4 regions of the Promicromonospora aerolata genome follow, and region 4 is predicted to be linked to each of the others. Evidence: riboswitches for the same ligand, from Rfam matches in the RefSeq annotation. Region 4 holds a riboswitch; each other region holds the start of a gene.
What was found. A riboswitch is a leader RNA that binds a small molecule or an ion and turns the genes downstream of it on or off. The one in region 4 is predicted to bind thiamine pyrophosphate.
Positions count from the first base shown of each region.

Region 1 (7,493 bases), 2.4 Mb from region 4:
GCAGGCGTCGCACTTCGAGCAGCAGGCCGCCGTGGTCACCGAGCGGCTACGCGAGCTGCTGCAGGAGCCCATCGCCGCGCGCCTGGCCGCCCTGGAGCGCCTGCACGGGGACCGGGAGCGGGCCGCCGAGGCGAAGCGCGAGCGCGGACGCCGTCGGCTGATGGACGGCACGCTCTCGGCCATCACCGTGTTCGCCGGGGTCTACGCCCTGATCGGCACCGTCCAGGTCGCCCTGGACGCCGCGCTGATCGACGGCGTCCAGGCGGTCGCCGCCACGGCCCTGGTCACGGTGGGCGCCCTGGTGACGGGCATCGCGGTGTTCAACTGGACGCGGGGCCGCTGAGCCGGCGGCGCGCCTACCCAGCGATTCGGCCCGAAACCTCGGAGATTTCCGGCCCAATCACTGGGTAGCGCGCACTGGGTAGCACGGATCTGGCCCAGATCCACTAGCCCGCCAGGAGGCGCTCAGTCAGGGTCCACAGGCGCCGCGCCGACTCCGGGTCGACCGAGTGGGACACGACGTCGGCCGTGATCTCCTGCGCCGTGGGCGGCGGCTGGTCGTCGTCGAGCTGCGAGACGTCGCTGTTGTTCAGGTAGAGGCCCCCGATTCCCACCAGCAATGGGCTGGTGGCGCCGAACACGATGGTCGCGGCGCCCTGGGCCTCCGTCTTCTTGCCGCGTTCGGGGTCGATCACCGGCCGGCCGGCGTCGTCGATGAGGCCCTGGGCACGCTGCGCCTCGACACCCACCGCGCTGTTGAACGACGTCGTGGCGATGACGCCGGGGTGCGGCGCGAAGGCGCGGATGCCGTCGCCGGACCAGCGCCGGTCCAGCTCGACCGTGAACAGCACGTTGGCCGTCTTGGACTGGGCGTAGGCAAGGCCCGGGTCGTAGCCGCCGCGCGTGAAGTTCGGGTCGTCCCACAGGATGTCCGACATCCGCTGCGCGCCCGACGTCGTGGTGACGACCCGAGCACCGCCGGCGGCGCGCAATGCGGGGTGCAGCCCCAGGCTGAGCTGGAAATGACCGAGGTGATTGGTCGCGAACTGCGCCTCGTAGCCGCGTCCGTCCCGCACGATCTCCGCGGGCGCCGGATAGCCGGCGTTGTTGATCAGGATGTGCAGGGGGCGCCCCGACCCGAGGTAGCGCGCGACGAACACGTCGATGGACGCCGGGTCCATGAGGTCGAGCCGGCTGACCTCGACCCGGTCGATGCCGGCGACGGCTGCCGCCGCGCGGTCCGTGTCGCGTGAGCCGACGGTGACCGAGGCGCCGGCCCCGGCCAGCGCCCGGGTGGCGACCAGGCCGAGTCCCGAGTGCCCCCCGGTGACGATGACGTTCTTGCCGGTCAGATCGAGGCCGGCCAGCACGTCGTCGACCGTCGAGGCCGCTGTGAACCCTGTCCCGATGGGTTGTTGCTGGTGCGTCATGACAGTTCCTCTCGCGTGGGACGCCGTGCGGCCCGGCCGTGCACGGTCAGGCCGCCGCCCGCTGGTCGGCGGGCCGACGGCGCAGGGGCGCCTGCTGGAGGGCCGGCGGGTCGTAGGCCATGTCGAGGCGGCCGACGTCGGTGCCCGGCGGGACGATGGCGTCGATCCGGTCGAGGAGCTCGTCGCTCAGGGCCACCTCGACGCCCGCGAGCGCGCTGTCGAGGTGCTCCATGGTGCGCGGGCCGATGATCGCGGAGGTGACGCCGGGGTGGGCGATGGCGAACGCCATGGCAAGGTGGTTCAGGGGCACTCCGGCCTCCTGGGCGACCGGGATGAGCTGTTCCACGACGTCGAGGCGGTGCTCGTCGCGCAGGTGCTCGAACCCGTACTGCGCGCGGTGCGTGTCGTTGGCCTGACCCCTGCGGTACCGACCGGTGAGCAGCCCGCCGGCCAGCGGGCTCCAGACCAGGGCGCCCATGCCGTACTGCTGGGCGACGGGCAGCACGTCCCGCTCGATGCCGCGGTTCAGGATGGAGTACGGCGGCTGCTCCGAGCGGAAGCGCTCCAGCCCGCGCCGCTCGGCCACCCACTGCGCCTCGACGATGTCGGCGGCCGGCATGGTGGACGAGCCGATGGCCCGCACCTTGCCGGAGTTGATGAGGTAGGTCAGCGCCGCCAGCGTGTCCTCGACGTCGGTCTCGGGGTCGGGCCGGTGGATCTGGTAGAGGTCGATGTGGTCGGTGCCCAGGCGGCGCAAGGAGTTCTCGACCTCGGCAATGATCCAGCGGCGGGAGTTGCCGCGGTGGTTGGGGTCGTCGCTCATGGGCAGGTGCACCTTCGTGGCCAGCACCACGTCGTCGCGCCGGCCCTTGAGCGCCTTGCCCACGATCTCCTCGGACTCGCCGTGCGAGTAGGCGTCGGCCGTGTCGATGACGTTGATCCCGGCGTCGAGGGCCTTGTGGATGATCTTGATCGAGGCGTCGTGGTCGGTGTTGCCCACGGCGCCGAACATCATCGCGCCGAGCGCGTAGGGGCTGACCTTGATTCCGGTGCGCCCGAGGTTGCGGTACTGCATGGAGTCCTCCTGGGGTTCGAGGTCTGGTGAGCGCATGCGCGATGTCGTAGACTCGACCTAAGCGGAACGCTCTTCCAGAAACTATATGGAAAGCCTTTCCGGATAGCAAGGGATCGGAGCGAAGTGACCCAGAACACAGCGCCGCGGCCGCGGCGCGCCGACGCGCGGCGCAACGTCGACGCACTGCTGGACGCGGCCAAGGCCGCCTTCGGCACGTCCGGCGTGGACGCGCCGGCCAAGGAGATCGCCGACCTGGCGGGCGTCGGGGTGGGCACGCTGTACCGGCACTTCCCCAAGCGCTCCGACCTGGTCAAGGCCGTGTTCCAGCACGAGGTCGACGCCTGCGCGGACGCCGCCCCGGCCCTCGCCGAGGTGCACGAGCCGGTCGAGGCGCTCGAGAAGTGGCTGCACCGGTACACGGAGTTCCTGGTCACCAAGCGCGGGCTCGCGTCGTCCCTGCACTCGGGCGACCCCGCGTTCGACGCCCTTCCCGCCTACTTCCTCGGGCGGCTGGGCCCGGCGCTCGGCTCGCTGCTCGACGCCGCGACGAAGTCCGGCGAGATCCGCGCCGTGGCCAGCCCTAAGGACCTCCTGTACGCGGTCTCGAAGCTGTCCCTGCCCATGGAGGACGAGGAGCCGGGCCACGGCCGGCGCATGCTCGATCTACTGGTCGACGGGCTGCAGCACGGTGCGGGCTCGAGCCCGTCCGGCTCCTGAACGGCGGACTGCGGCTGAACGGCGGACTGCGGCTGAACGGCGGACTGCGGCTGAACGGCGGACTGCGGCCCTGACTCGCCGTACCGAGTACCGCGAGTCAGGGCCGCAGTCCCCGTGCCCTACCGCCCCCTCGACCCGGACACGTTCCGCACACCACCGTCCCGGCCCTAGGGTGGGTCCGTTGGCGCGGGGCGCCGGGCGACAGCCTGGCTGAGAAGCACCCGTGGAACCTGATCTAGGTAGTGCTAGCGAAGGGACGCCTCATGGGCTCTGCTCTGCCCCACGCCGTCGTACGGACCCGCCCGCCCGGTCATCCGGTCGTGGCGCTGACGATCGCCGGTTCCGACCCCTCCGGCGGGGCCGGGATCCAGGCCGACCTGAAGACCTTCGCGGCACTCGGCGGCTACGGCTGTGCGGTGCTCACGGGCCTGACGGCGCAGTCCACGACCGGGGTGGCACGCGTCATGCCCGTGCCCGGCGACATGGTGACCGCGCAGCTGGCGACCCTGTTCGCCGACGTGGCGGTGGACGCGGTGAAGATCGGCATGACGACGGACGCCGTGGTGGCCCGGGCGATCGCGGCGGCCCTGCGCGAGCTGCGGTCCGCCGGGCCCGCGCCGTACGTGGTGCTCGACCCGGTGATGGTCTCGACGTCGGGCCACCGGCTCCTCGCGCCCGACGCCGAGGCGGTGCTGCGCGACGAGCTGCTCCCCCTGGCCGACCTGGTCACGCCCAACCTGCCCGAGGCAGCCGTGCTGCTCGGCGTCGAGCAGGCGAGGGACGCCACGGAGGCCGCCGACCAGGCACGCACGCTGCTCAAGCTCGGGGCCCGGCTCGCCCTGGTGAAGGGTGGGCACTTCGGCTCCGCCGAGTCGGTGGACCACCTCGCGGCGCCGGACGGCGTCGTCGCCCTGGCCGCGCCCCGGATCGCCACCAGGAACACCCACGGCACCGGCTGCACGCTCAGCTCGGCGTGCGCCGTCCTGCGGCCGCGGTACGACACGTGGGAACCCGCGGTACGCGCCGCGAAGGACTACCTGACCGGGGCCCTCCGTGCCGCCGACGACCTGGTCATCGGCGGTACCGGCACGGCGCCGGGCCCGTGGGACGGGCACGGCCCGGTCAACCACTCCCACGCCGCCCGGTGAGTACCGGACTCAGCGGGCGGCGCTGAGGACCTCCTGCGCACGGCGACGCGCCCAGGCGTCGGCCTCCAGCACTCCCTCGACCGACGAGGCGTCGCCCGCTCCGGTCGACGCGTGCTCCTCCACGACGGCGGCCACGGTGTCGACGATGTCGAGGAACCCGATGGCACCGTCGTGGAACGCGTCCACGCACACCTCGTTCGCCGCGTTGTAGACGGCCGGGTGGGTGCCGCCCGCCGCACCCACCTGCCGGGCCAGACGGACGGCCGGAAAGGCCTCGTCGTCCAGGGGGGTGAACTCCCAGGTGGCGGCCTTGGTCCAGTCGATCGCCACGTCGACGTCCGGCAGCCGGTCCGGCCAGGACAGGCCGAGCGCGATCGGCACCAGCATCCGCGGCGGCCCCGCCTGCGCGATGGTGGAGCCGTCGGCGAACTCGACCATCGAGTGGATCATCTGCTGCGGGTGCACCACGACGTCGATCGCGCTGAACGGCAGGTCGAACAGCAGGTGCGCCTCGATCACCTCGAGCCCTTTGTTCACCAGGGTCGCCGAGTTGGTGGTGACCACGCGCCCCATCGAGAAGTTGGGGTGCCGCAGGGCCTGGTCCGGCGTCACGTCCCGCAGCTCGGCCCGCGTACGCCCCCGGAACGGGCCGCCGCTCGCGGTCACGACCAGCTTGCGCACCTCGGCGGCGGACCCCGAGCGGAGCGACTGCGCGATCGCCGAGTGCTCCGAGTCCACCGGCACGATCTGCCCCTCGTGCCGGACCGCGGCCTTGACCAGGGCGCCGCCGACCACGAGCGACTCCTTGTTCGCGAGCGCCAGGCTGGAACCGGCAGCGAGCGCGGCGAGCGTGGGGCGCAGACCGACCGACCCGGTGATGCCGTTGAGCACCACGTCGCTCCCCCGGCCCGCCACGTCCGACGCGGCGTCGGGTCCGGCGAGCACCTCGACGCCGTCCGCCCCCGCCTCGCGGAGCAGGATGGTCAGGGCGGACCGCGCGGCGGCGTCGGCCACGGCGACGGCGCGGACGCCCAGGGCGGCTGCCTGCCGGGCGAGCGCCGGCAGGTCCGAGCCGCCCGCGGACAGCGCGTCCACGCGGAACCGGTCCGGGTTGCGCTGGATGACGTCGATCGCCTGTGTGCCGATGGACCCCGTGGAGCCGAGAAGGGTGACGCTTCGCATGGGCCCCATCCTGTCAGCCCTCGCTCGGCTGCTCGGCACGGCCCCGGCCGAACATCCGCCAGCCGCGGACCACCCCGCGCGGGTCGGGGACGGGCTCGTCCGCGGCCTCGAAGCCCGCGTCGTCGTCGAGGGCGACGACGTGCAGGCCGAAGTCCGCCAGGATGACCGGGATGGCACGGATCGCCGCACGGTCCTTCTCCCGGTCGTGCTCCGACAGGTCCTCCCACGGACGCAGGTCCGGGTGCAGGCGGCGGACGTCGTCCCGCTCGGGTCCGTAGGACCAGCCGGCGGCCACCTTGTCCGCCATCCACCGTGCGTGCTCGTCCACGGCCCGCGCGTCCACCACGGGCTCGGGGATCCGGCCGGGGTCGTTGTCGCCGGCGGGCGCGACGGTGCAGCCCATCTGCCGCAGCCGGTCGGGGATGGCGCGCACCTGCGCGCGGTTGGCGGCTCGCAGGTCGTCGGAGAGGTCGGCCCACGAGACCATCGCGGGGGTGCTCTGCCAGGCGACGCCGCGCGCCCGCTGGTTGCGGAGGTAGGTGAGGTGGGCGGACACGGCCATCAGGTCGTAGACGTCGTCGTGCACCAGCACGCCGGGTGCTGTCGCCTTGCGCAGCAGGGTGCCGGGCTCGACGACGTCGAGCCGCCCGCCGAGGTCGTCCAGGATCGCGTCGTCGTGGGTGCCGAACAGCCCGCCCAGGCCCGCGAGCCGGTTGAGCCGGAGCACCACGGCCCCGTCGCCGGCGCGCCAGAGGTCGCTGTCCCGCAGCGCGCTGCGGAGCGCGTCGCCGTCGTCGTCGTGGCACACGTAGACCCGCCCCGGCGTGCCGACCGCCCGCACCTCGGCGAACGTCTCCACCGGCACGAGGCGGCACGCCGCCCGCACACTGGGCCAGCGCGCCCGCAGCGCCCGGGCCGCCTCCCGGGCGCCCGGCCCCACCAGCGTCACCGTGAGGGGCTCACCGTCGGGCGCGATCTCGACGCTCCGCAGGCGCGCGAACGCGACGACGAGCGCCCGGCCGAACGTGCCGTGGCCGACCACCGAGATGTGCGGGGCGTCGCCGCGAGCGGCGGTCTGGTCCCGCCGGGCCAGGGAGCGGGCCACCAGCTCGCCCAGCGTGAAGAAGTCCACGCCCGGCTGCGGATGGCTCAGGTGGCGGGCCTGCAGGGCGAGCGCGAGGTCGGGGTCGCTGACGTGCGCGTTCAGGCGGATCCCCGGCAGGTCGGGATCCCGGTCCGCGCGGTGGGCCACCGCCACCGTGAGCACGTTGACACCGGGCTCGAGGTCGTCGGCCTCGCAGGCGTAGAGCACGGCGGCACCGGACACCCCGGCGTTGCGCAACGACTCGGCGTCCCCCGCTGCGGTCCGCGCGACGAGCGCGCCCCGTGCCGCGAGCGCCTCGGCGATGACCCCGGCGGCGGGCGTGCGGCCGACGACGATCGCGTGCCCGCGCATCCGGCGCGTGCGCATCAGCACGAACTGGTCGGCGAACAGCGAGCGCACCGCCTCGAAGACGGCGTAGCCGGTGGCGACGGGGGCGAGGAAGCGTGCTGCCTGGAGCTGCCAGGGCAGGTCGCCACCCTCGTTCGTCGCCTCGGCGCCGAGCACGAACAGCTGGACGGAGTAGTAGACGACGTCCCACGCGGTGGTGCCCCAGGCGAAGTCCGGGGACGCCCGGTAGACCCAGAAACCCCACAGCCCCAGGGCAAAGGCGACACCGAACAGGACGGCGAACGCCACGCGCACCCACGACCGGCGCACCCGTGGCCGTCGCGCGTCCCCCCGGGGGACCATCAGCTCCGGTGCCATCTCGTGCCTTCCTCGTCCGAGCCGCGATATCCGGCCACACCCGCGCCTAACCGTGCAATTCACCTTAAAGGTGGTTAGCGTCATGACCTGCGGCGACACGACCCACCGGGACGGTACGTTTCTCGGTCCAC
Region 1 covers NZ_JBHUHF010000001.1:1,865,275-1,872,767, forward strand. The annotation lists gene ACFSL2_RS08465 (hypothetical protein) at 1-343, shown strand, start outside; gene ACFSL2_RS08470 (SDR family NAD(P)-dependent oxidoreductase) at 447-1,430, opposite strand; gene ACFSL2_RS08475 (aldo/keto reductase) at 1,477-2,505, opposite strand; gene ACFSL2_RS08480 (TetR/AcrR family transcriptional regulator) at 2,629-3,222, shown strand; TPP riboswitch at 3,400-3,496, shown strand; gene thiD (bifunctional hydroxymethylpyrimidine kinase/phosphomethylpyrimidine kinase) at 3,486-4,370, shown strand; gene dxr (1-deoxy-D-xylulose-5-phosphate reductoisomerase) at 4,380-5,552, opposite strand; gene ACFSL2_RS08495 (RyR domain-containing protein) at 5,566-7,362, opposite strand.
Region 1: another riboswitch for thiamine pyrophosphate. It lies ahead of thiD (bifunctional hydroxymethylpyrimidine kinase/phosphomethylpyrimidine kinase); the one in region 4 lies ahead of ACFSL2_RS18895 (thiamine ABC transporter substrate-binding protein).

Region 2 (7,493 bases), 1.2 Mb from region 4:
GCGAGGGCCAGCACGTGCCGGGCGTCCCCGTGGTCAGCGTCGACGACCGCCGGGGTGCCGCCGAGGCCGTCCAGCACCTGGTGGAGCTCGGCCACACGCGGATCGCCGAGATCGCGCTGCCGTTCGGCCGGGACGAGCGCGCGGGTCTCGTCGACGCCGACCGGCTCGCCTCCGTGGAGCGCACGCCCACCCGCAACCGGCTGGCCGGCGTGCGGGACGTCATCGAGCCGGTCATGTCCTGGGAGACGCCCGCCTCGCTCGTGGAGCACGGGCGCGACGCCGCCACCGAGATCCTGTCCGAGTGGGCTCCCGCCCGGGACCGTCCGACGGCGATCATCGCGCACTCCGACCTGCTCGCCGCGGGCGCCGTGATCGCGGCCCGGGAGCTCGGCCTCCGCGTGCCCGAGGACGTGTCCGTGGCCGGGTTCGACGGGCTGGACCTGCCCTGGCTCTCCCCCGATCTGCTCACCAGCGTGCACCAGCCGCTCGTCGAGAAGGGGCGGGCGCTCGGCCTGGCCGTCATCGCCCTGCTCGCCGGTGAGGAGCCGGAGTCGGTGGTGCTCCCCGTGAGCCTGGTGGAAGGAACGACGACGGGCCCGGTCCCGGACCTGAGCGCTCTCCCTGACCCCCTGCGTTGAGTGCGGGCCATCTGCGGATCTGCGCCTGCTGATCCCGCAGACAGCCCGCACTCAACGCAGGGTCGGTGGTGGCGTGGTCAGGGGCGGAGAGTGGGGGCCGGGAGGTAGACCTCGGCGCCCGCGGCGCGGAACTCCGCCGACTTCTTGGCCATGCCCTCCGCCTGAGCTGCCGCCGCGTCCGCGAGCGCCGCCTGGTTCTGTGCCCCGCCGAACTCATCGCGGATGTCCTGCGAGATCCGCATCGAGCAGAACTTGGGCCCGCACATCGAGCAGAAGTGCGCGGTCTTCGCGGCCTCGGCGGGCAGCGTCTCGTCGTGGTATGCCTCGGCGAGCTCGGGGTCGAGCGAGAGGTTGAACTGGTCCCGCCAGCGGAACTCGAAGCGGGCCTTGGACAGGGCGTCGTCGCGGTCACGGGCACCGGGGTGCCCCTTGGCGACGTCGGCTGCGTGCGCCGCGATCTTGTAGGTGACCACGCCGGTGCGCACGTCGTCCCGGTCCGGCAGGCCCAGGTGCTCCTTGGGCGTGACGTAGCAGAGCATCGCGGTGCCGTACCGGGCGATCTCGGTGGCGCCGATGGCCGAGGTGATGTGGTCGTACCCGGGCGCGATGTCGGTCACGAGCGGGCCGAGCGTGTAGAACGGCGCCCCGTCGCAGAGCTCCTGCTGCCGCTCCACGTTCTCGCGCACCAGGTGGAAGGGGACGTGTCCGGGTCCTTCGACCATGACCTGGACGTCGTGCTCCCAGGCGCGCTTCGTCAGCTCGGCGAGCGTGTCGAGCTCGGCGAACTGGGCCTCGTCGTTCGCGTCGGCGAGCGATCCCGGGCGCAGCCCGTCGCCCAGGGAGAACGCGACGTCGTAGGCCGCGAAGATCTCGCAGAGCTCGTCGAAGTGGGTGTAGAGGAAGTTCTCCTGGTGGTGGGCCAGGCACCAGCCGGCGAGGATCGACCCGCCGCGCGAGACGATGCCGGTGACGCGGTCCGCGGTGAGGGGCACGTACCGCAGCAGCACGCCGGCATGCACGGTCATGTAGTCGACGCCCTGCTCGCACTGCTCGATCACGGTGTCCCGGTAGACCTCCCAGGTCAGCGCGCTCGCGTCGCCGTTCACCTTCTCCAGGGCCTGGTAGATCGGCACCGTGCCGATCGGCACCGGCGAGTTCCGCAGGAGCCATTCCCGGGTGGTGTGGATGTCGTCACCGGTGGACAGGTCCATGACGGTGTCGGCGCCCCACTTGGTGGCCCACTCGAGCTTTTCCACCTCCTCCGCGATAGAGCTGTGGACGGCGGAGTTGCCGATGTTCGCGTTGACCTTCACCAGGAACGCCCGGCCGATGATCATCGGCTCCGACTCCGGGTGGTTCACGTTGTTCGGGATGATCGCCCGGCCGGCGGCCACCTCGCTGCGCACCAGCTCGACGTCGCAGCCCTCGCGCACCGCGACGAACCGCATCTCCGGCGTGATCACGCCCTGGCGCGCGTAGTGCATCTGGGTGACGGTCCGGCCGGGGACGGCCCGGCGCGGCCGACGTCGTTCGCCCTGCCATTCCTGAGAGGCGGCACCCCGGCGGACGGCGCCGCGGCCGTCGTCCGTCAGGTCACGACGGCGACCGTCGTACTCCTTCGTGTCCCCCCGGGCCACGACCCAGGGTTCTCGGGCCGGCCGCAGCCCGCGCACCGGGTCGGAGCCCGGTCCCTGCGTGCGGTAGACCCGCACTGGCTCGTTCGGGGTGCCGTCGGGCGACGGCGCCAGCGTGATCTCGGTGACCGGCACCCGCAGGCCGGCGTCGTCGTGCTGCGGGTGGTGCTCGGCGTCGTGCGCCGTGTCCCGCGCGGTGTCGTACTCGTACGCGAGCATGCGGGACTGGGTGTTCTCCATCATGAGACTCCTGCTTCCTACGCCGGTGTTAACCGGACAGGTTCAACGGTCCCGGGCCGTCCAGCCCGATCTCAGCCCCTGCGCGAGGCACCCGTGGGATCGCGACGACGTTAGCACCCGACGGCGGCTCGATCACCTGCGGGTAAACCCTTCTGTCCCGGCCGCGGTTCTGGTAAGGAAGGTCAACGGCTCGCTCCACCCAGTAGTGGGCCCGGGACATGGAGGCAGGCATGTCGAACCGAAGAGAGCTGCGAACGAGGGCGTTCGCGCTGGCAGCGACAGGAGCGCTCGTGGTGCAAGCAGGAATCGTGGCGAGTGCGGTGCCGGCGACGGGCGCGCCCGAGGCAGGCACGACGGCGTCGGACAACCAGATCACGCTGACCACCTGGGACGGGTATGGCGAGCTGCGCGCGGGCAGCTCCGTGAACCTGCGGCCGGGTGCCAAGGGCGGGCTCGTGCTGCGGAGCGCGGGCGACACCGTGGAGTACACCGACCCGTTCGGTGACGGCACCCCCGTCACCTACGAGACGGGCAGGTGGACGTCGCCGGTGGTCGAGACGGAGTACCCGATCGACGAGTCCGTGAGCTCGTGGAACGCCGTCACGCCCACGGGCACCTGGGTGGAGATCGAGTTCCGCGGCCGCAAGGCCGACGGCACGTGGACCAAGTGGTTCGTGATGAGCCGCTGGGCGTCGGGCGACGAGTTCGCACCCGCCGACGGCAGCGTCGGCGACATCCACCGCACGTCCGTGAACGGCCAGACCGACGCCGACGCGTACCTCTTCACGGACACCTACGTCGCGAAGTCCGGCCACGAGCCGAACGCGTTCCAGACCCGGGCCACGCTGTACCGGCCGGAGGGCACCCGGGTCTCCCCGCGGCTGGACACGGTGAGCACGATGACCAACGAGTACCTGCCCGACTCGCACTACTCGGGCACGACCGACTTCACGCTCGGGCGCGCGGTCGAGCTCGACGTGCCGCGGTACAGCCAGAACATCCACCGCGGCGAGTACCCCGAGTTCGGCGGTGGCGGTCAGGTGTGGTGCTCGCCGACGTCGTCCACGATGGTGCTCTACTCCTACGGACTCGAGGTCCCGGCCGAGGAGCTGGAGGGCATCGAGGCGCCGAACGGTGACCCGCAGGTCGACTACGCCGCCATGCACACCTGGGACTACGCGTACGAGGGCGCCGGCAACTGGCCCTTCAACGCGGCGTACGCGAGCACGTTCGGCCTGGAGTCGTTCGTGACCCGGCTGCGCTCCCTCGCGGAGGCCGAGAAGTTCATCGAGGCCGGGATCCCGCTCATCCTCTCGATCAACTTCGAGGAGGCAGAGATGCCGGAGGCCGGATACGGCACCAACGGGCACATCGTCACGCTGGTCGGGTTCACCGCTGACGGCGACCCCGTCATCAACGACCCGAACAAGGCGAGCAACGAGGCGGTGCGTTCGGTGTACACGCGGGAGAACTTCGAACGTGTCTGGCAGACCTCGACCGACGGCATCACGTACGTCTACCACCCGAGGGACGTCAAGCTGCCGCGCAACCTCCCGGGGGTCACCGCGAACTGGTGATGGCGTAGGCGCCGGTCGTACTTCCGTTGGTCGAGCTTGCCGAGGCCTGGCCTCGACAAGCTCGACCCCGACGAGAGCACGAGTTCAACCCAGGGGTGGCATCGCCGCACCAGGACGGCTCCGTAGCGTCGACGCAAGTCGTTCGCAGACCGGAGGTCGTCGATGGGTATTCAGGTGCAGTCACTGGGAAAGCGGTACGGGCGCACCTGGGCGGTGCGTGACCTGTCGTTCGAGGTACGGCCGGGCAAGGTGACCGGGTTCCTCGGGCCGAACGGGGCGGGCAAGTCCACGACCATGCGCTCGATCGTGGGCCTCGACCGGCCCACCCGCGGCGGGGCACTGATCGACGGAACGCGGTACGCCAAGCTGAGTGCTCCGCTGCGCGAGGTCGGGACCCTGCTCGACGCGACGTCCGCGCACCGGTCCCGCCGCGCCGTCGACCATCTGCGCACGGTTGCCGCGACGCACGGTTTCTCCCGGGCAAGAATCGACGAGGTGCTCGAGCTGACCGGGCTCGAGAGTGCCGCCCGGCTCAAGGCGGGGAAGTTCTCCCTCGGGATGAGCCAGCGCCTCGGCATCGCCGTCGCACTGCTCGGTGACCCGCACACGTTGATCCTGGACGAGCCCGTCAACGGGCTGGACCCGGAGGGGGTGACGTGGATCCGCGGACTGCTGGGATCGCTCGCCGCCGAGGGCCGCACGGTGTTCCTGTCCTCCCACCTGCTGAGCGAGCTGGCACTGGTCGCCGACCACGTGGTGGTGATCGGGCGAGGCGAGCTGATCGCGGACGCGTCGATCGCGGAGCTGACCTCCCACGCCGGTCGGACGCTCGAGGAGGCTTACATCGACCTCACCCGGGACGCCGTCGAATACCACGGCGGCAAGGCGGGCAAGGACCACGCCGGCGGCGCGGACGGAGTCCGGTCGTGACGGTCGCGACACGGGCAGTACACGCCGAATGGGTGAAGTTCCGTTCGCTCCCGTCGCACCCGGTGACCGTAGCCGTCGCGTTCGCCATGATCATCGGGCTTGCCGCGATGCTGCTGTCGGCCCAGGACCGCGACGGCGCGGTCCCCGCGCCGACGCCGACCGAGCTGCTGGCCGGAGTGCCGTGGGCGCAGTTCGTGCTGGCGGTGCTCGCCGTCGTGATGATCTGCTCGGAGTGGGCATCAGGCACGAGCAAGGTCACGTTCCTGGCCGTGCCGACCCGGTGGCCGGTGCTGGCCGGGAAGGCCACGGTCGTCGGCACGGTCGGACTCGTCGCCGGCGCCACCGGCGGCGCGACGGCCTTCGCCCTGGCCTCTGCCTCGGGAACCGACCTGGGCGTGGAACTCACCCTCACGGTCCGGCTGGTCGCCGGCGCAGGGCTGTACCTGGGCACCATCGCTGTGCTCGCGCTCGCGATCGGGGCGATCGTCCGTGACCTCGCGGGCTCGATCCTCGCGGTGGTCGGGTTCCTGTGGGTCATGCCGTTCGTCGCCGCCATGATCCCGGTGCCGGAGGTGCGGGAGCTCTCGGTCTACCTACCGGCGTCGGCGGGCGTTCTGCTCCTCGCGCCCGACGGCGCCGCCACCGAGCTCACGCCCTGGGGCGGCTACGCCATCCTGCTCGCCTGGACGACAGCCGCACTCGCCGGTGCCGTCGTCACGCTGCGAGGCCGAGATGTCTGACCACTACACGCACCTTGGAGGTAACCCGGTGACCCGCCGAAGCACCCCGGCCCGTCCCCTCTTCATCGGCGCAGTCGCCGCCGAGGCCGTGAAGCTGTGGACGCTGCTCTCGCACCGCGTGCTCGCCGCCGTCGCGCTGCTCGTGATCATCGGCACGGGTGCGCTGCTCTCGTTCAGCATGCGGTCCCGGCTCGCCGACCCTCGGTTCGCCGGGCAGACGATCACCGCCGATCCGACGCAGTTCGTGGACAGCGTGCTGTGGGCACAGATCATCGTCGCCGTGCTCGCCGTGCTCTCGGTCACCGGCGAGTACACCTCGGGACAGGCTCGGCTCTCGCTGCTGGCGCTGCCGACGCGGTCACCATGGCTCGCCGCCAAGGCCGTCGTGCTGGCCGCTCTCGGATTCCTGATCGGCGTGATCGGCGCGGCGTGCAGCCTCGGCCTCTCGATGCTGATCCTGCCGGGGTCCGGCGTCGTGTACGCGCCCGATCCCGGAGAGGCCGCCGTACTCGCGCTCCGTTCGGGGACGTACCTCGCGGCCATTGCGGTCCTCGCCACTGGTCTGGCGGCCGCGCTACGCCACGTCACCGGCGCGCTCACCGCCGTCCTCGGGCTCCTGATCGTGGCACCGCCGCTGCTCTCGTCGATCCCGGGAGTCCGGAGGGCCGCCGACTACACCCCGACCTACGCAGGGCGCAGGCTCATCTCCGACCTCCCCTCCGCCGCGCAGTTCGAACCCTGGGTGGGGTTCGGCGTCCTCGCTCTGTGGGCAGTCGTCGCGCTGCTCACCGCGGGTGTCCTGCTCCACTCGCGTGACGCCTGACCTGTGGCAGCGCGCAGAATGGACCCGGACATGAGCCGAGAACCCAGCGCGAGGACGGGGACGATGACGACCGAGAGCCTGCGGGTCGAGGCGGCTGACCTGACCCGTCCGCCGTCGCCCCTCGCCGTCCGGCTGCGCCGGCATCCAGGTGCCGTGGACGTCGCTGTGACGGCCGCCGCGGGACTTCCGCACCTGCTCGCGCTGAGTCTTCGCGCCGACACCGCGTGGTGGGGGTATCTGCTCCTCGCGGTCGCCACCGGGGTCCTGCTCGCGCGCCGCCGATGGCCGCTCACGGTGCTGGTCGTCGCAGCTCTGGCCGGCGCGCTCAGCTCGCTCACGCAGCCGGGGTTCGGTTTTCCGACCATCCCGTTCGCCATCGCCCTGTACACCGTCGCCTCCCGCCAGACGACGACCCGCACGCTGGTCGGCTACGGCACGGCGATGGCGGTGGCCATGCTCGCCACCGTCCCCTACTCCTTGAACGGGATCCGCCCGGAGCTCGGCTCGCTGATGCACCCGGTGGCGCTGATCGCCCTCGCCGCCGGGTTACTGGTCAAGGGCCGGCGCGATCACACCCGCTGGCTCACCGAGACCGTGAACCAGCGGATCGAGAACGCCGCCCTGACCGAACGCGGCCGAATCGCCGCCGAGATGCATGATCTCGTGGCCCACTCGCTCACCGTCATCGTCACCCTCGCCAACGGCGCGACCAGCGCAGCGCGGAAGCACCCCGAGCAGTCACGGGCGGCCGTCGAGCAGATCGCCGCGGTCGGCCGCGACGCGCTCGGCGACATGCACCGCACCCTGGCCCTGCTCCGCGACGCCGACGCCAGGCTGGACGCAAACCTCCACCACTCCGGCGACAACCTCCCGACCCTGGAGGAGCTGGCCGAGGGTTTCCGGGTCGCGGG
Region 2 covers NZ_JBHUHF010000001.1:3,069,056-3,076,548, forward strand. The annotation lists gene ACFSL2_RS13755 (LacI family DNA-binding transcriptional regulator) at 1-638, shown strand, start outside; gene thiC (phosphomethylpyrimidine synthase ThiC) at 716-2,515, opposite strand; TPP riboswitch at 2,510-2,615, opposite strand; gene ACFSL2_RS13765 (C39 family peptidase) at 2,743-4,089, shown strand; gene ACFSL2_RS13770 (ABC transporter ATP-binding protein) at 4,264-5,019, shown strand; gene ACFSL2_RS13775 (hypothetical protein) at 5,016-5,759, shown strand; gene ACFSL2_RS13780 (hypothetical protein) at 5,788-6,582, shown strand; gene ACFSL2_RS13785 (sensor histidine kinase) at 6,646-7,493, shown strand, end outside.
Region 2: another riboswitch for thiamine pyrophosphate. It lies ahead of thiC (phosphomethylpyrimidine synthase ThiC); the one in region 4 lies ahead of ACFSL2_RS18895 (thiamine ABC transporter substrate-binding protein).

Region 3 (7,493 bases), 3.6 Mb from region 4:
CCACGGACGATATCGCCGTGGTTCCGTGACCAGGGCCTCGATGGTCAGGGCTGCCGCGGCCCGGTGGCGGTGCCGCTCTTGTGCGGCCAGAGCGCGATGACCAGACCGGCGGCGACGCTCAGGGCGTGCAGCCAGTTGTCCGCGACATTGATGTTGAGAATGTTGATGTCCGGGTTGTTGACCGCGAACAGGCCGTAGACGAACGCCGCGCCGTACCCGACGACGAGCAGCCAGCCGAACGTCCGTGCACGGCCCGAGGACGACCACATGGTCAGCCCGAGGATCCCGATCAGCAGGTGCACGATGTTGTGCAAGGGGTTGATGGCGAAACCGAGCAGCGTCTGGTCGTGGTCGTGCTCCGCGAAGCCGTCGAAGCCGGTCACGAAGAAGCCCGCGATCCCGACCAGGAGGTAGACGGCGCCGATCACGAGGGCGAGCACCTGGTGCGGTGCACGCGTGCTCGTCGAGGACGTGGACTGAGTCATGGTGTTCTTCCGTTCTGTGTCGTTGCGTGGACCAGCGCCCCGCGGGGCGAGCAGGTTCGCTCGGTGCCCGCACGGCTCATACGGATGGTTCGGAACCGGGGCGCGACCGGATGGGCTGCTCCGAGGTCAGCTCATGGTGTCCAGCAGCTTTCGGCAGGCGGCCTCGCAGGAGCGGCAGGCCTCGGCACACACCCGGCAGTGCTCGTGGCTGCTCGCGTGCTGGTCGCACTCGTCGCCGCAGGCCTTGCACGCGGCGATGCAGGCCTCCAGCACGGTCCGGCTGATGTTCGCGTCGTAGCCGGTGTGCCGCGACAGGACGCGAGCCGTGCCGTCGCAGACGTCCGCGCAGTCCAGGTTGCTGCGGACGCACTTGCGCAGGTCGGCCACGGCGTCCTCGCTGAGGCAGGCGTCGGCACAGGCCGTACAGGCCTGGGAGCACTCGACGATCGTCTCGATCGCACGAGCCAGCAGCGTGCGGTCCAGGTTCATGGACTTCGGGTAGGTCTGCAGCATCTCTTCGGTCTTCATGACTCTCCCTGGGGTGGGTACCCGGACAGCGCCGTCGGCCCGACGGGGCCACGCCGCCGATGACCGTTCCACGCTAGGAATGGCCCCAGCCACTCGCAATCGTCGGCCCCACCGGCGGCGCTCGTCGCCCGCACCACGACGTCGCGCTCCCCCGTCCGATACGATCGGGACCGCGAACAGCCGCTCACCTTCGAGACCCCCCGGGGACGCGGCAACACGAGATCCCACTCCTGTGGCGTCCGGCGCAGAGCCCCTGACCTTGAGCACGGGCCACACAGGTGCGGCTGAGAGGTACCGAGATGAGCACGGCTGACGCCGAGACCGCCCGATCCTGGCTTGCGCGGGCGAAGGTTCGCCAGATCGACGAGCTGACGTGGGTGGACGACGACCTCGGCTCCGAGCTGAGTGCCAACGACGTCGCACTCGACTACTCGAGCTGGGTGTTCGACGACGACCTCGAGGTCGGCGAGCGGTTCCGCGTCGCGTTCGGCCTGATCGATCTGCTCGACGAGTTCTGGACCACGCAGGAGATGCACTTCCCGTACTGCGGCAGCTCCCGCGAGCAGCCGCCGCCGGAGCTCTGGGACGGGTACCGGGTCCGTCTGGAGGCACCGGACGTCAGCGAGCAGATCACGCAGTCGCTCTGGTACACGTGGTTCGAGTGCATCGACACCTCGGAGGAGGCGTTCGTGGCCCTGCTCGGCCAGGAGGTGCCGCTGCTGGACGCGGGCACGGTGACCGACGAGGGGTTCCTCCGCCGGGCGGGCCGGGTCCTGCGGGCCTCCGGTCCGGTCCGCTGGGACGTGAAGCTTCCGACCTACTCGGCGGCCTCGTCGATCGAGGCGCTCCGGCCGGCGGTGTTCCGCGGCCTGCTGCGCAGCTACCACGACTACTTCGGCGACCTCGAGCCCGGCCCCGCCCTGAAGATCCTCGACGGCCTCGACCTCCCCCCGGACACCGAGCACCTCACGGAGCTGCGCACCGTGCTCGCCGCCGGGCACTCGAGCCACGTCGCGAGCCCGGAGGCGTGGGCCGCGGCGCAGCGGCCCTGACCTCTCAGCAGGCGGGCATCAGTAGGTAGGCATCGCCGGGTCCACCTCGCGCGCCCAGGCCAGGATGCCGCCCGCGACCGACCGCGCGTCGAGCCCCGCGTCGCGCAGCCGCCGCGCCACGCCGGCGGACCGGGCGCCCGACTTGCACAGCACGTGCACCGGGCGGCCCGCCGCCCAGCCGGCGACGTCGTCCACCACCGTCGTCGCGTCCTCCCCGGCGAAGGCGCCCGAGGGAACGAACCGGGCCTCCGGCAGGGCGGCGAGCTCGACCTCCCACGGCTCCCGCACGTCGAGCACCACCGGCCCGGAGCCGTCGGCGCGGAGCTCGGCCAGCTCCCGTACCGAGACCGCCGCGCCGTCCGACGGCGGCAGCCCGCAGAGCACCGCGTACGGGTCCGCGTCGCCGTCGCCGGCCAGCAGCGCCGTGACGGGTTCCCGGGCCGGATCCCGCCGGACGGTGAGCCGGCGCCACGTGAGGGCCAGCGCGTCGTACGTCGCGAGCCGCCCGAGCAGGTTCTCCCCCGCCCCGGTGATGAGCTTGATCGCCTCGGTCGCCATGACCGAGCCGAGGGTGCCGCACATCGCGCCGAGCACGCCTCCGGCCGCGCAGTCCGGCGAGGCGCCGGCGGGGGCGGGTCCGGGAACACGTCCCGGTAGGTCACACCCTCGGTCCCCTCCGGTGGCGCACCCCAGAACGTGGCGACCTGTCCGGTGAACCGGTAGATCGCGCCCCAGACGCACGGCAGCCCCAGCACCTCGGCGGCGTCCGACACGAGGTAGCGGGTGGCGAAGGCGTCGGTACCGTCCAGCACCAGGTCGTAGCCCGACAGCACACCGAGCGCGTTGGCCGTCGTCAGGCGCTCGCGGTGCTCGACCACCTCGACGTGCGGGTTGACCTCCGCGAGCGCCGCCCGCGCCGACGCCGTCTTGGCCAGACCCACGTCGGAGGTGCCGTGGATCACCTGGCGCTGGAGGTTGGAGGTCTCGACGACGTCGTCGTCCACGATGCCCAGCGTGCCCACCCCCGCGGCGGCGAGGTAGAGCAGGGCGGGGCTGCCCAGGCCGCCGGCGCCCACGACCAGCACGCGGGCGTTCGCCAGCCGGCGCTGCCCGGCCGGACCCACGCCGGGCAGCACGAGATGCCGGGCGTACCGGGCGAGCTCGTCGCGGCCGAGCTCCCGGCCGGTCCCGACCAGTGGGGGCAGCGTGGTCACAGCGCCAGGTCCAGGTTGTCGCCGACGTGCACCAGGCCGTCGGCCGGGGACGACGCGAGCGCCCGCTCCCGGCGCGGGGGGCGTCCGGCGTGTGCGGCGTCGTGCCCGGCCTCCACGGCGAGCCGCATGGCACGGGCCATGCGCACCGGGTCGGCGGCGCGGGTGACGGCGGTGGCGAGCAGCACGCCGTCGCACCCGAGCTCCATGGCCAGTGCGGCGTCCGACGCCGTGCCGATGCCCGCGTCCAGGATCACCGGGACGGAGGAGGCGGCGGCGATCGCCTCGATGTTGCGCGGGTTGGCGATGCCGAGCCCCGAGCCGATGGGCGATCCCAGGGGCATGACCGCCGCACAGCCCACGTCCTGCAGGCGGCGGGCGACGATCGGGTCGTCGTTCGTGTACGGCAGGACGGTGAAGCCGTCGTCGACCAGGGCCTTGGCCGCCTCGACCAGGCCGATCGCGTCGGGCAGCAGCGTCACGTCGTCGGCGATGACCTCCAGCTTGATCCAGTCGGTCTCGCACGCCTCGCGAGCGAGCTGCGCGGTGAGCACCGCCTCGCGCACGGAGAAGCAGCCCGCGGTGTTCGGCAGGGCGCGGATGCCGAGGCGCGCAAGCAGCCCCAGACGGAGGGGTCGCCGGTGCGCGCCGGGTCGTCCGAGGGTCTGGGGCGGGACACCCGGCGCATCGCGACGGTGGTCAGCTCGGTGCCCGACGCCACGAGGGCGTCCTCGAGGGCGAGCAGGCTCGCCGCTCCCCCGGTGCCCATGACGAGGCGCGAGCCAAGGGCCGTGCCCGCGATGGTGAGTGGTGTCTCCATGCTCAGCCTCCCTGGACTGCGGTGACGACCTCGACGCGGTCGCCGGGCCGGACGAGCGTGGTGCCCCACGCGCCGCGCGGCACGACGGCGTCGTCCAGCGCGACGGCGACGCCCTGCGGCGCGCCGTCGACCACGAGGTCGGGCAGGAGCCGGGCGACCAGGTCGACGATGGGCAGCGGGCCGTCGAGCGGGTACGGCTCGCCGTTGACGACGGCGGTGCCGGTCGCCTCGGGGTGCGGGTGCTGCGTGGACGGAGCCGTGGTCATGCTGTGCCTCCTCGAGTCGTGCTGTAAACATCGGCGAACCTGCGCGGGTCCGCGAACCGGGCCGTGGCCTCGACGGCCGCCAGGGCCTCGGTGCCGCCCGGTGCCGCACCCAGCGCCTCGTCGACGGCGGCCGCCGTCAGCGCCGTGAGCAGGATGCCGTTGCGGTGGTGTCCGGTGGCCAGGTAGAGACCGTCGGCCGCCCACCCCAGCAGCGGTGTGTTGTCGGGGCTGCCGGGCCGGGACCGGGTGGTGGTCTCCAGCAGCACGGCGTCGTCGAGGCCGGGCAGGAGCACGCGGGCGTCGCGCAGCAGGGCGAAGACGTCGCCGGCGCGCGTCAGGTGGTCGTCCTCGCGCTCGTCCGACGACGCCCCCACGACCACCTCGCGCCGCCCGTCGGGCCGCACCGCGCGGGGCGCCGCGTAGACGGGGCGCCCCTGGACGGTGCCGCGCACGACGACGGCGGGCGACCGGTCGGCGTCGGCGTCCAGGCGCAGCGTGGTGCCGGGCACCGGGCGCGTGGGCGCACCCGCGAACAGGGCGCCGCTCGCGTGGCCGGCGGCCAGGACCACCGTGCCGGCCGCGTACCTGGTCCCCGCCTCGTCGACCGCGCCGACGACCGCGCCGTCCGCCCAGGTCAGCGAGACCGCGGCGCGGCGGACGAGGCTCGCACGCGCCACCACGACGGCGGTGAGCGCGTCGTGCACCGCACGCGGGTCGACCTGGTGGTCGCGGGGCACCCAGGCCGCGCCCGCCAGCCGCTGCCCGACGGCGGGCTCGCGGCGCCGTGCCTCGTCGGGCGAGATCTCCGCCGAGCCGAGGTCCCACTCGCGGTGCAGGTCCAGCAGCCGGCGCAGCACGGCCAGGTCGTCGCCGTCGTAGGCCACGGCGAGCGTGCCGGTCGTCTCCAGCCCGACAGCGCCCGGCGGCAGCCCGGCGGCCCGTTCGAGCGCTTCGGCGAACGCCGGCCAGAGGGCGAGGGAGGCGGTGCCCAACCGGGCCAGGCCCTGTTCGCCGAAGCCCGCCTCCATGACGGGTGCGAGCATGCCGGCGGCGGCATGCGTGGCCCCGTCACCGGGCGCCGGGTCCAGGACGACGACGTTCGCGCCGGTCTCCAGCGCCCGCCAGGCGGCGGTCAGCCCGATGATGCCCCCGCCGATGACGAGGACGTCGCATCTTCGGCTGCTCACATGACTGCTCACGTGTTCTCCCTTCGCTGGCATGACCCAGATCAGGTTCGACGGTCGGCGCTCACGCCCTCTCAGCCCCGTGCGGGGCTCCCGTGCACCCGACAACCATAGCCCCGCCCACGGGGTGCCCCGACCGGGACGGGAGGCACGGCGGAGCGCGGTGTCTGTCTACACTCGCGCTCGTGGACCCCCGAACCCGACTCGCAGACGCCCGCCTGTACCTGTGCACGGACGCGCGCCAGGACACGGACGACCTCGAACCGTTCCTGCACGCGGCGCTGGAGGGTGGCGTCGACGTCGTCCAGCTCCGGGACAAGTCCCTGGACGCGGCCCGCGAGGTCGAGCTGCACGCGCTCGTCGCCCGGGTGGCCGCCGAGCACGGCGCCCTCTGGGCCGTCAACGACCGCGCCGACATCGCGGGACTGAGCGGTGCGCCGGTGGTGCACATGGGCCAGGACGACCTCCCGCCGCACGCCGTGCGGGCCCTGCTGGGCGACGAGCCGGTCCTCGGCCGCTCCACGCACACCCTGGACCAGGCGCTGGCCGCCGAGGCGGACCCGCGCGTCGACTACTTCTGCGTCGGCCCCCTGTGGGCCACACCGACCAAACCGGGCCGCGCCGCCGTCGGCCTCGACCTGCTGCGGGACGTCGCCGCCCGCGAGCCGGCCACACCCTGGTTCGCCATCGGCGGCATCGACGCCACCCGGCTCGACCAGGTGCTCGACGCCGGGGCGCGCCGCATCGTCGTCGTCCGTGCGATCACCCGGGCTTCCGACCCCCGCGCGGCCGCGGCCGCCCTACGCCGCCGGGTCACTGGTTCGACTCGATGAGATCGGTCGCTTGGGATGAGATCGGTCAATCAAGCGACCGATCTCATCCCAAGTGACCGAAGTCAACCTGGTCGTGGACAGCGCCTACTGGCCGGTGAACACGAACGGCGAGCCCGGCTCCTTCTCGATGTCCCCCTCAGCGGAGTTGGTGACAGTCACGTTCGACAGGATCGCGTTGCCGCGAGCGCCGGCCATCGCCAGGATGCCGGACCCGTTGTTGGACCGGTCGATCCGCACGTCCGTGATCCGCACGTCGGGGATGTTCCCGCCACCGTTCTTGAACTGGATGCCGTCGTACGTGGAGTCGACGATGTCCGTGTCCCGGATGGTGACGCCGACGATGTCGTGCGTCTGCGGGAAGATCGTGATCGCGCCGAACTCCTGGTCCTCGTTCCAGAAGGCCCCGCCGGTGCGATGGAGACCGTTGTTGGCGATGAGCGTCGTCCCCGAGAACGGCAGGGGGTCGTGGTCGGTCGCGAGCATGATGCCGGGGTAGTTCATCGTGTCGGAGATCAGGTTGTTCTCGATCGAGTTGTCGTAGCCGCCGTAGATCGCGATGCCGTTGGCGCGCCACGGGAGCTGCACGGTGTTGTTGCGGAACGCGTTGTCGTGCCCGATGTCGACGTTGCGGTCCTTGACGTAGGGGTTGGCCCAGACGGCGAGCGCGTCGTCGCCCGTGTTGCGGAACGTCGAGTTGAACACCGTCGAGTTGCGGGTGCCGTTGCTGAAGTTGATGCCGTCCGCGTAGGTGTTGCGGATGCGCATGCCGGAGAACTCGAGGCCGTCACCGGGGCCCCAGAGCTCCGGGATGTTCGAGTAGTCGCGTCCCACCCACACGCCGACGTTCGCGTGCTCGATCCACACGTCGCTGATCTTCGTGTTCTTGCCGAACCGGCCGTTGAGGCCCACGCCGCCCTCGGCGTTCCCGTCGCCCCCGCGGATGCGCCCGGAGCCGAAGATCGCGATGTCGGAGATCTGGACGTTGTCGTCGATGTCGAACCCGAAGTTGCCCTCGTGCGGGTGGTTGATCACGCCAGGCGCAAGGTGCGGCTCGATCAGGCTGTACAGCTGGGAGTGCCACATGCCCGCGCCGCGGATCGTGACGTCGCTGATG
Region 3 covers NZ_JBHUHF010000001.1:594,469-601,961, reverse strand. The annotation lists gene ACFSL2_RS02655 (UbiA family prenyltransferase) at 1-29, shown strand, start outside; gene ACFSL2_RS02650 (DUF4383 domain-containing protein) at 45-485, opposite strand; gene ACFSL2_RS02645 (four-helix bundle copper-binding protein) at 612-1,013, opposite strand; gene ACFSL2_RS02640 (hypothetical protein) at 1,313-2,065, shown strand; partial or broken gene ACFSL2_RS02635 (ThiF family adenylyltransferase) at 2,084-3,279, opposite strand; partial or broken gene ACFSL2_RS02630 (thiazole synthase) at 3,276-4,096, opposite strand; gene thiS (sulfur carrier protein ThiS) at 4,099-4,362, opposite strand; gene thiO (glycine oxidase ThiO) at 4,359-5,549, opposite strand; TPP riboswitch at 5,551-5,653, opposite strand; gene thiE (thiamine phosphate synthase) at 5,732-6,379, shown strand; gene ACFSL2_RS02610 (CARDB domain-containing protein) at 6,464-7,493, opposite strand, start outside.
Region 3: another riboswitch for thiamine pyrophosphate. It lies ahead of thiO (glycine oxidase ThiO); the one in region 4 lies ahead of ACFSL2_RS18895 (thiamine ABC transporter substrate-binding protein).

Region 4 (7,493 bases):
CCCTGTGGCGCCCCCCGGCCCTGCCGCTGGGCTGGTGGCTGCTCTGCGACATCGCGGTGCACGCGGCACTGCTGGGTTGGGGCGCGTTCTGGCAGGCGCGGGCGCAGGTGCTGCGCGACCTGCGCGAACGCGCCCGCCGCGCCGAGGCGGACCGCGGCAGGGCGCTGACCGAGGCTCGCGCCGCGGAGCGCAGCCGGATCGCGGCCGAGATGCACGACGCCCTCGGCCACCGCCTGTCCCTGCTGGCCGCCACGGCGGGCGCCGTCGAGTTCCGGCCCGACGCCCCGCCGGAGCGGCTCGCGGCGGCCGCCGGACAGATCCGGACCGGGGCCGCGGAGGCGCTGGAGGACCTGCGCCGGCTGGTGCGCCTGCTCCGTGACGGCTCGGACCGGCTCGCGCCGCCACCCACCCTCGCGGACATCCGCGGGCTGGTCGACGCCGCCCGGTCGGTGGGCACCACCGTCGTCCTCGACCTGCCGGACGAGACCGGCGGTGACGGACCACCGCCCCCGGTCGCCACCGCCGCCTACCGCGTGGTCCAGGAAGGACTCACCAACGCGCGGCGCCACGCGCCCGGAGCCGCCGTCCGCGTCGCCGTGGTCCCGCGCGCGGGCGAGATCCTGGTGACCGTGGCCGACGACGGCCCCGCCCTGCCCGCGAACGGCGAGCCCGGCACCGGGCTGGTCGGCCTGCGCGAACGCGTCGAGCTGCTGGGCGGCACGCTCGACGCGACCCGCTCCCCTGCCGGCTTCACCGTGGACGCGCGGATACCGTGGCGCTGATGGAGACCCGGATCGTGATCGTCGACGACGACGCGCTGGTACGCGCCGGGCTGCGCCTCATGCTCGACGGCGCCGACGGCATCCGTGTGGTCGGCGAGGCCGGCGACGGCAGCGACGTGTCCCAGGTGCTCGACGCCCACTCGGCCGACGTCGTCCTCATGGACCTGCGGATGCCCGGGGTCGACGGGATCGAGGCCACGCGCCGGGTCCGGGCGCGCTCGTCCCCGCCGGCCGTGGTGGTGCTCACGACCTTCGACACCGACACCGAGGTGGTGGGTGCGCTGCGCGCCGGTGCCGCCGGCTACCTGCTCAAGGACATGCCGCCGGCGCGCATAGCGGCAGCGGTCCGCGCGGCCGCCGCCGGCGAGCCGGTGCTCGCACCCGACATCGCGCGCCGCCTGATGGACACGGTCGCCGCTGGTGGTGGCGGGGCGCGAGAGGCCCGGGCCGCGCTGGGCCGGCTGACGGATCGCGAACGAGAGGTCGCCGTGGAGATCGGGCACGGCTCGTCCAACGCCGACATCGCCCGGCGGCTCCACCTCGGCGTGCCGACGGTGAAGGCGCACGTCTCCAGCGTGCTGGTGAAGCTCGGCGTGGAGAACCGCACCCAGGTGGCGCTGCTGGTCCAGCAGGCGGGCGCCGACTGAGGCCCTGCGCGGCCGATCAGTCCCGCAGCCCCAGGAACTCTGCCACCCGGTCGGACGCCGGGGCGGTCCGCAGCTCGTCCGGCGCGGCCACCTGCAGCAGCCGGCCCCGGTCCATCACGCCCACCCGGTCGGCCACGGTGGCCGCCTCGGCGTGGTCGTGCGTGACGAACACCGCCGTCGTCCCGGTCTCGACGAGCGCCGCACGTACCTCGCCCGCGAGCCGCTCCCGGAGCTGGCGGTCGAGGGCGGACAGCGGCTCGTCCAGCAGGAGGAGACGGGGCTGCGGGGCCAGGGCCCGCGCCAGGGCCACGCGCTGCTGCTCGCCGCCGGACAAGGTGGGCACGGCCCGCCCCTCGTAGCCGGCCAGTCCCACGAGGTCGAGCAGCGTGGCCACCCGGGCGTCGCGCTCCGCCCGGGACAGCTCCTGGGTCTCCAGCCCGTAGGCGACGTTCCGCCGCACGTCGCGGTGCGGGAACAGCTGCCCCTCCTGGAACATCAGCCCGAACCGGCGCTTGTGCACCGGCAGCCCGGCCAGGTCCTCGCCGTCGTAGACGACACGGCCGCCCGACAGCGGCTCCAGACCCGCCACCGCGCGCAGCAGCGACGACTTGCCGCACCCGCTGGGGCCGAGCAGCGCGACGACCTCGCCGGGTGCGACGGTCAGCGACACGCGATCCACCGCGGTGACGCCGCCCGGGCCGCGGGCCGAGCCCGTCACGACCCCGTACCGCACGGTGACGTCCCGGATCTCCAGCCCGGCCATCAGAACTCCCCTCCGGCGCGTTCGTCGCGCAGCTGCTCCGCCACCATCATCACCGTCGCGGTCAGCACGGCGAGCACCACCGATGCCGCGAGCGCCATCCCGTAGTTCTCCGCGCCGGGCCGTCCGATGAGGCGGTAGATCACGACGGGCAGCGTGGCGCCGTCGGGCCGCGCCAGGAACGACGTCGCACCGAACTCCCCGAGCGACACCGCGAACGCGAACCCGGTGGCCAGCCCGACCGAGCGGAGGGCGATCGGCAGGTCCACCGTCCGCAGCACGCGACCCGGTCCGGAGCCGAGCACCGCGGCGACCTCACGCAGCCGAGGATCGATCGCCCGGAGCACGGGCAGCACGGTGCGTACGACGAGCGGTACGGCGACGACGGCCTGCGCCACGGGGACGAGCAGCCCGGAGGTCCGCAGGTCCACGCCGAGCACGGGTTGGTCCATGGTGATGAGGAACCCGAAACCGACGGTCACCGCGGACACGCCGAGCGGCAGCATGAACAGCCCGTCGAGCGTGCCGACGGCGCGGCGTGCGCCGGGGGAACGCGGCCGGCGCGAGACGACGAGCGCCACGAGCCCCCCGACGACCAGCGAGATCAGCGTGGCGGTCAGCGCGATCCGCAGCGAGGTCGCCGTGGCTTCCCAGACGGTCACCACCAGGGCGTTCCGTTCGCCCGTCGTCCCGAGGGCCACGTAGTTTCCCGGACCCCAGGATCCGTCCGGTTCCCGGAAGGACCGGGCGACCAGTCCGGCGAGCGGCAGCACCAGGAGCCCGACGACGATCGCGGCGCCCACCAGCGCCATCGTCACGTCCTGGGGGGACCGCCAGGACAGCCGCCGGGCCGAGCCGCGGGCGGACACGAGACGCAGGGCCGCCTCGCGACGCCGGCGTGCCCGGGCGGACAGGGCCAGAGCGCCCGAGATGACGACGAGCTGCATGATCGACAGCACCGAGGCGGACCGCAGGTCCAGGAACTGGGTGGTGCGGATCCAGATCTCGGTCTCGATGGTCCCGTACCGCACGCCGCCGAGCACCAGGACCACGCCGAACGCCGTGGCGCAGAACAGGAACACGACCGAGGCCGCCGACACGATCGCCGGTGCGAGCGAGGGCAGCGTCACGGTCCGGAACACCCGCACGGGCCCCGCACCGAGGGACGCGGCGGCCTGCTCGGTCCGCGGGTCGAGGCGCTCCCAGAGCCCGCCGACGGTGCGTACCACCACCGACACGTTGAAGAAGACGAGCGCGACGACGATCCCGGCCAGCGACTCCTCGAGGCCGAGGAACCCGAGGGTGCCGCCGGGTGCGAACAGGGTGCGGAACGCGACGCCGACCACGACGGCGGGCAGCACGAACGGTACGGTCACGAGCCCCCGCACCAGGCTGCGTCCGGGGAACGACCGCCGGTACAGCAGGTAGGCGAGCGGCAGACCCAGCAGGACGGAGAAGGCGGTGCCGAGCACCGCCTGGGTCAGCGTGAAGCGGACGAGCTGCCACGTGCGCGGCCGGAGGAGCACCTCGGTGAACCCGGTGAGGTCGAGCATGCCGTCGGGCAGGAAGCCGCGGACCACGAGCGCGATGACAGGCCAGGCGAAGAAGGTCCCGAGGAAGCCGAGCGGGACCGCGACCGCCACCGCCCAGAGGAGCGGTGCGGAGCCCGTGGTGCCGCGCCGGCTCAACCGAGCACTGTCTCGGTCCACCGCTCGATCCACTCGTCGCGGTGCTCGCTCACCTCGGTGGGCTCCACCTCGAACGGCGCGTCGGCCTGGGGCGCGAACTTCTTCCAGTCGGCAGGCAGCTGCACCGACGGGTCGGCCGGGTACATGTACATCGACTCGGGCAGTGCGGACTGGACGTCCTCGGTCAGCAGGAAGTCGACCAGCTCGCGCGCACCCTCGGGATTATCGGACCCGGTGAGCACGCCGGCGTACTCCACCTGCCGGAAGCACGTCTCCAGCAGAGCGCTGGTGGTCGACTCCGAGCCGTCCTCGCTCACCGTGAACGCGGGGGACGTCGCGTACGACAGCGCGAGCGGGCGCTCGCCGCCCTCCCCCGCACCCGAGAAGTCCACGTAGTACGCGTCCTCCCAGGAGTCGGCGACCTTGACGCCGTTGTCCACGAGCGACGTCCAGTAGCTCTCGAACCCGTCCTCGCCGAACGCGCCGATCGTCGCCAGCAGGAACGCGAGCCCGGGGGAGGACGTGGCCGGGTTGGTCACCACGAGCAGGTCGCGGTACTTCGGGTCCGCGAGGTCGTCCAGGGTCTTCGGCACCTCGAGGTCGGACTTCTCGAACCAGGCCTCGTCCGCGTTCACGCAGACGTCGCCCTGGTCGATCGGGGTGAGTGCCCCACCGAGCTGCTCGGCGCCGTCGGGCAGCCCCGTGGGTGTGTACTCCTCGACCACGTCGGCCTCCAGCGCACGGGAGGCGAAGGTGTTGTCGATGCCGAACACGGCGTCGCCGAGCGGGGCGTCCTGGGTGAGCACCAGCTGGTTCACCAGGGTTCCGGCGTCGCCCGCCGCGCTGACCTCGAGGGTCAGACCGGACTCCTGCTCGAACCGGTCGACGAGCTTCTCGTCGAGCGCCCAGGAGTCGTGGGTCACGAGGGTCACGGTGCCGGACGCGGACGGGTCGCCCGAACCGGTCTCGGAACCGCCGGACCCGGAGCTGCCGCACCCGGCGAGCAGGAGCGCCACGGCGAGCAGCCCGGCGACCGGTCCAGCATGGTGGGTGCCCGCGTGGGCACCGGAAAGACGCAACATCGTGCCTCGACTTCCTCCGCCGGTGTGACCCGGATCAGGTTCAAGGGTCTGCGGTTTTCCGCACTCTCAGCGCCGGGAGGCGCTCCCCTGTCGTTTCCAGGCAGCCTACTGGCCCATCGGGGGCTACGGTGTGAAGGTGGCCCAGATTGAGACGGAACAGACACTCGCCGAGAAGGTCGGCACTCTCGCCCTGACGCTCGCGGCCGGCTGGGTCGCGCAAAAGGCGGTCAGCATGATCTGGAAGGGCGTGACCGGCAACGACGCACCCAACAAGCCGGACGACCCGGAACTGGACCTGGTGCAGGCCACCGTGTTCGCGGCGGTCGCCGCCGGCACGGCGGTGTTCGCCAAGCGGCTGGCGGCGAAGGGCGCGTCGAAGGCCGCCCTGCGGATCGCCGCCCGCCGCTCAGCGCACTAGCCGGCCGGCCCAGGCCCGGATCCGGTTCAGCCGGCCACCTTGCGTGGCCGCCGGGTGAGCAACGGGTCGTGCCCGCGCGGTCGGCCCACGGGCTCGACACCGTCGAGCGCACGCGTCAGCGCTGCCTGCGTGATGCCGGGTTCCTCGGACTCGGCGTGCAGCCTGGTCATGACCTGGTCCGCCGCGAGGCGCAACGGGATGCTCACGCGGTTCGCGGCTTCGAGCAGCAGGTGACCGGCAGTCTCGTCGTCGACCCCGCGCACCGCCATGACGACCCCCTTGGCCTGCTCGATCACGGCCTGGCTCACGAACGCCCGGGTCACCACGCCCTCCGACCGGCGGGTCAGCGCCTCCTTCTGGACCGGTGTGGCGTCCACGACGTAACCGACCAGCTCCGGTGCCTGGTCCGGGCCACCACGCAGGCCCTGACCGATCACGACCACCGACCGCGTACGACCCTTGCGGTCCACGATGCGGTGGGAGCAGGCGAACGGCCGACCCTCCCGCATCGCCTCGGCGGCGGCCCGGACGATCCGGCTCCGGTCGTCCGGATGCTTGCGCGAGCGGAGCGCCTCGAGACAGGGCTCCACCTCGTGCCGCTTCCAACCGTGCATGGTGTAGATCTCGTCGGACCACCACCAGCTGCCCGACATCAGGTCGACGCGGAAGCGGCCGACCAGCAGATTGGTGCCGAGGCCCAGAGCATGTGCCAGATCCCCCGCCGAGAAGCTCGGGGACGGTGCTGGCGCATCGCCTCCGGAGCCGTCCACCACACTGAGCGCGGGCTGCTTGAAAGAGGACATCTCAACCTCCCAGATCCGGTGTGGACTGAGAGCCGCTTCATGACTCCGCGGCATCGATTGTAGAGCGGTTCTCCTCCTTCGACAGCCGGAGGGAGCAGTCGCGGCGCCGGCACGCTGCGAGTGCCCGCCCCTCGTGCCAGCCTGAAGTCGCCCGCAGCGACCGACCGGCACCCGGAGGTGCACCGTGAGCGAGACTCCCCACGACCAGGCGACGGAGCCGGACGCCACGGGCCCGAGCACGAGCACGGCGAGCCTCCTGGCCGCGGGCCCGCTGCGCACCGACGTCGCGGTGGTCGGCGCCGGGCTCACCGGCGTCGTCACGGCACAGCTGCTGGCCGACGGCGGGGCGAACGTCGTGGTGCTCGACGCCGGCACCGCGCGCACCACCACCACGGCTCGCTCGACCGGCAAGCTGTCGGTGCTGCAGGGCACGCGGCTCGCGCAGGTCGCCCGGTACGGGGACGACGTCGTCCGGGACTTCCTGGCGGCCGGGTTCGCCGGCCTCGGGTGGCTCCGCCGCGTCCTCGGCGACCTCGGCGTACCCGTCGACAACCGCGACGACCTCACGGTGGCGACCGCCCCCGAGGAGGTGGCCGACATCGACGCCGTGCTCGCCACCTGCGCACGCCAGAGCCTCGCGGCGCAGTGGGAGGAGGACCCGCCCTATCCCGCACGGACCTTCGGCGCCGTACGCCTGCCCGGGCAGGGCCAGGTGGACCCGCTGCGCATGCTCTCGGCGCTGCGCGCCCGTCTGCGGTCCCGCGGCGTTCCGATCCACGACGGCGTGCGGGTGCGGCAGGTACGCCGGCTCAGCTCCGGCGTCGCGCTCCGCACGACCCGTGGCACGGTGCTCGCCGACCGCGTGGTGCTGGCCACCGGCACCCCGCCCGGCCGCCTGGGCGGCCTCTTCCTCCGGCTGGAGGCCGGTCGCAGCCTGCTCACCACCTGGGACGTCGCGGATCCCGGAGCGCTGCCGCCCGGCTTCACCGAGACCATGTCGATCACGGCGGGCTCCCCCGTCCGCTCGCTGCGCATGGCAGGCGGCCTGCTCATGGTGGGCGGCGAGGGCTACACCGTCGGCAGGGAGCACCACCCCGACCGACGGCTCGCCGCCCTCGACGCGTGGACCCGTGCGCACCTGCCCGTCGGCGCGCCCCGGCACGCGTGGGCGGCCCAGGACTACAGCAGCGACACCGGCCTCCCGCTCGTCGGCCCCGCGATACCGGGCAACGACCGGGTGCTCGTCGCGACGGGCTACGCCAAGTGGGGACTCACCAGCGGCGCCGCGGCCGGGCTGGCGCTCGCCGGCCGCC
Region 4 covers NZ_JBHUHF010000001.1:4,242,834-4,250,326, reverse strand. The annotation lists gene ACFSL2_RS18915 (sensor histidine kinase) at 1-782, shown strand, start outside; gene ACFSL2_RS18910 (response regulator transcription factor) at 782-1,429, shown strand; gene ACFSL2_RS18905 (ABC transporter ATP-binding protein) at 1,446-2,192, opposite strand; gene ACFSL2_RS18900 (ABC transporter permease) at 2,192-3,898, opposite strand; gene ACFSL2_RS18895 (thiamine ABC transporter substrate-binding protein) at 3,874-4,959, opposite strand; TPP riboswitch at 4,954-5,058, opposite strand; gene ACFSL2_RS18890 (DUF4235 domain-containing protein) at 5,096-5,377, shown strand; gene ACFSL2_RS18885 (PAS and ANTAR domain-containing protein) at 5,404-6,180, opposite strand; gene ACFSL2_RS18880 (FAD-dependent oxidoreductase) at 6,365-7,493, shown strand, end outside.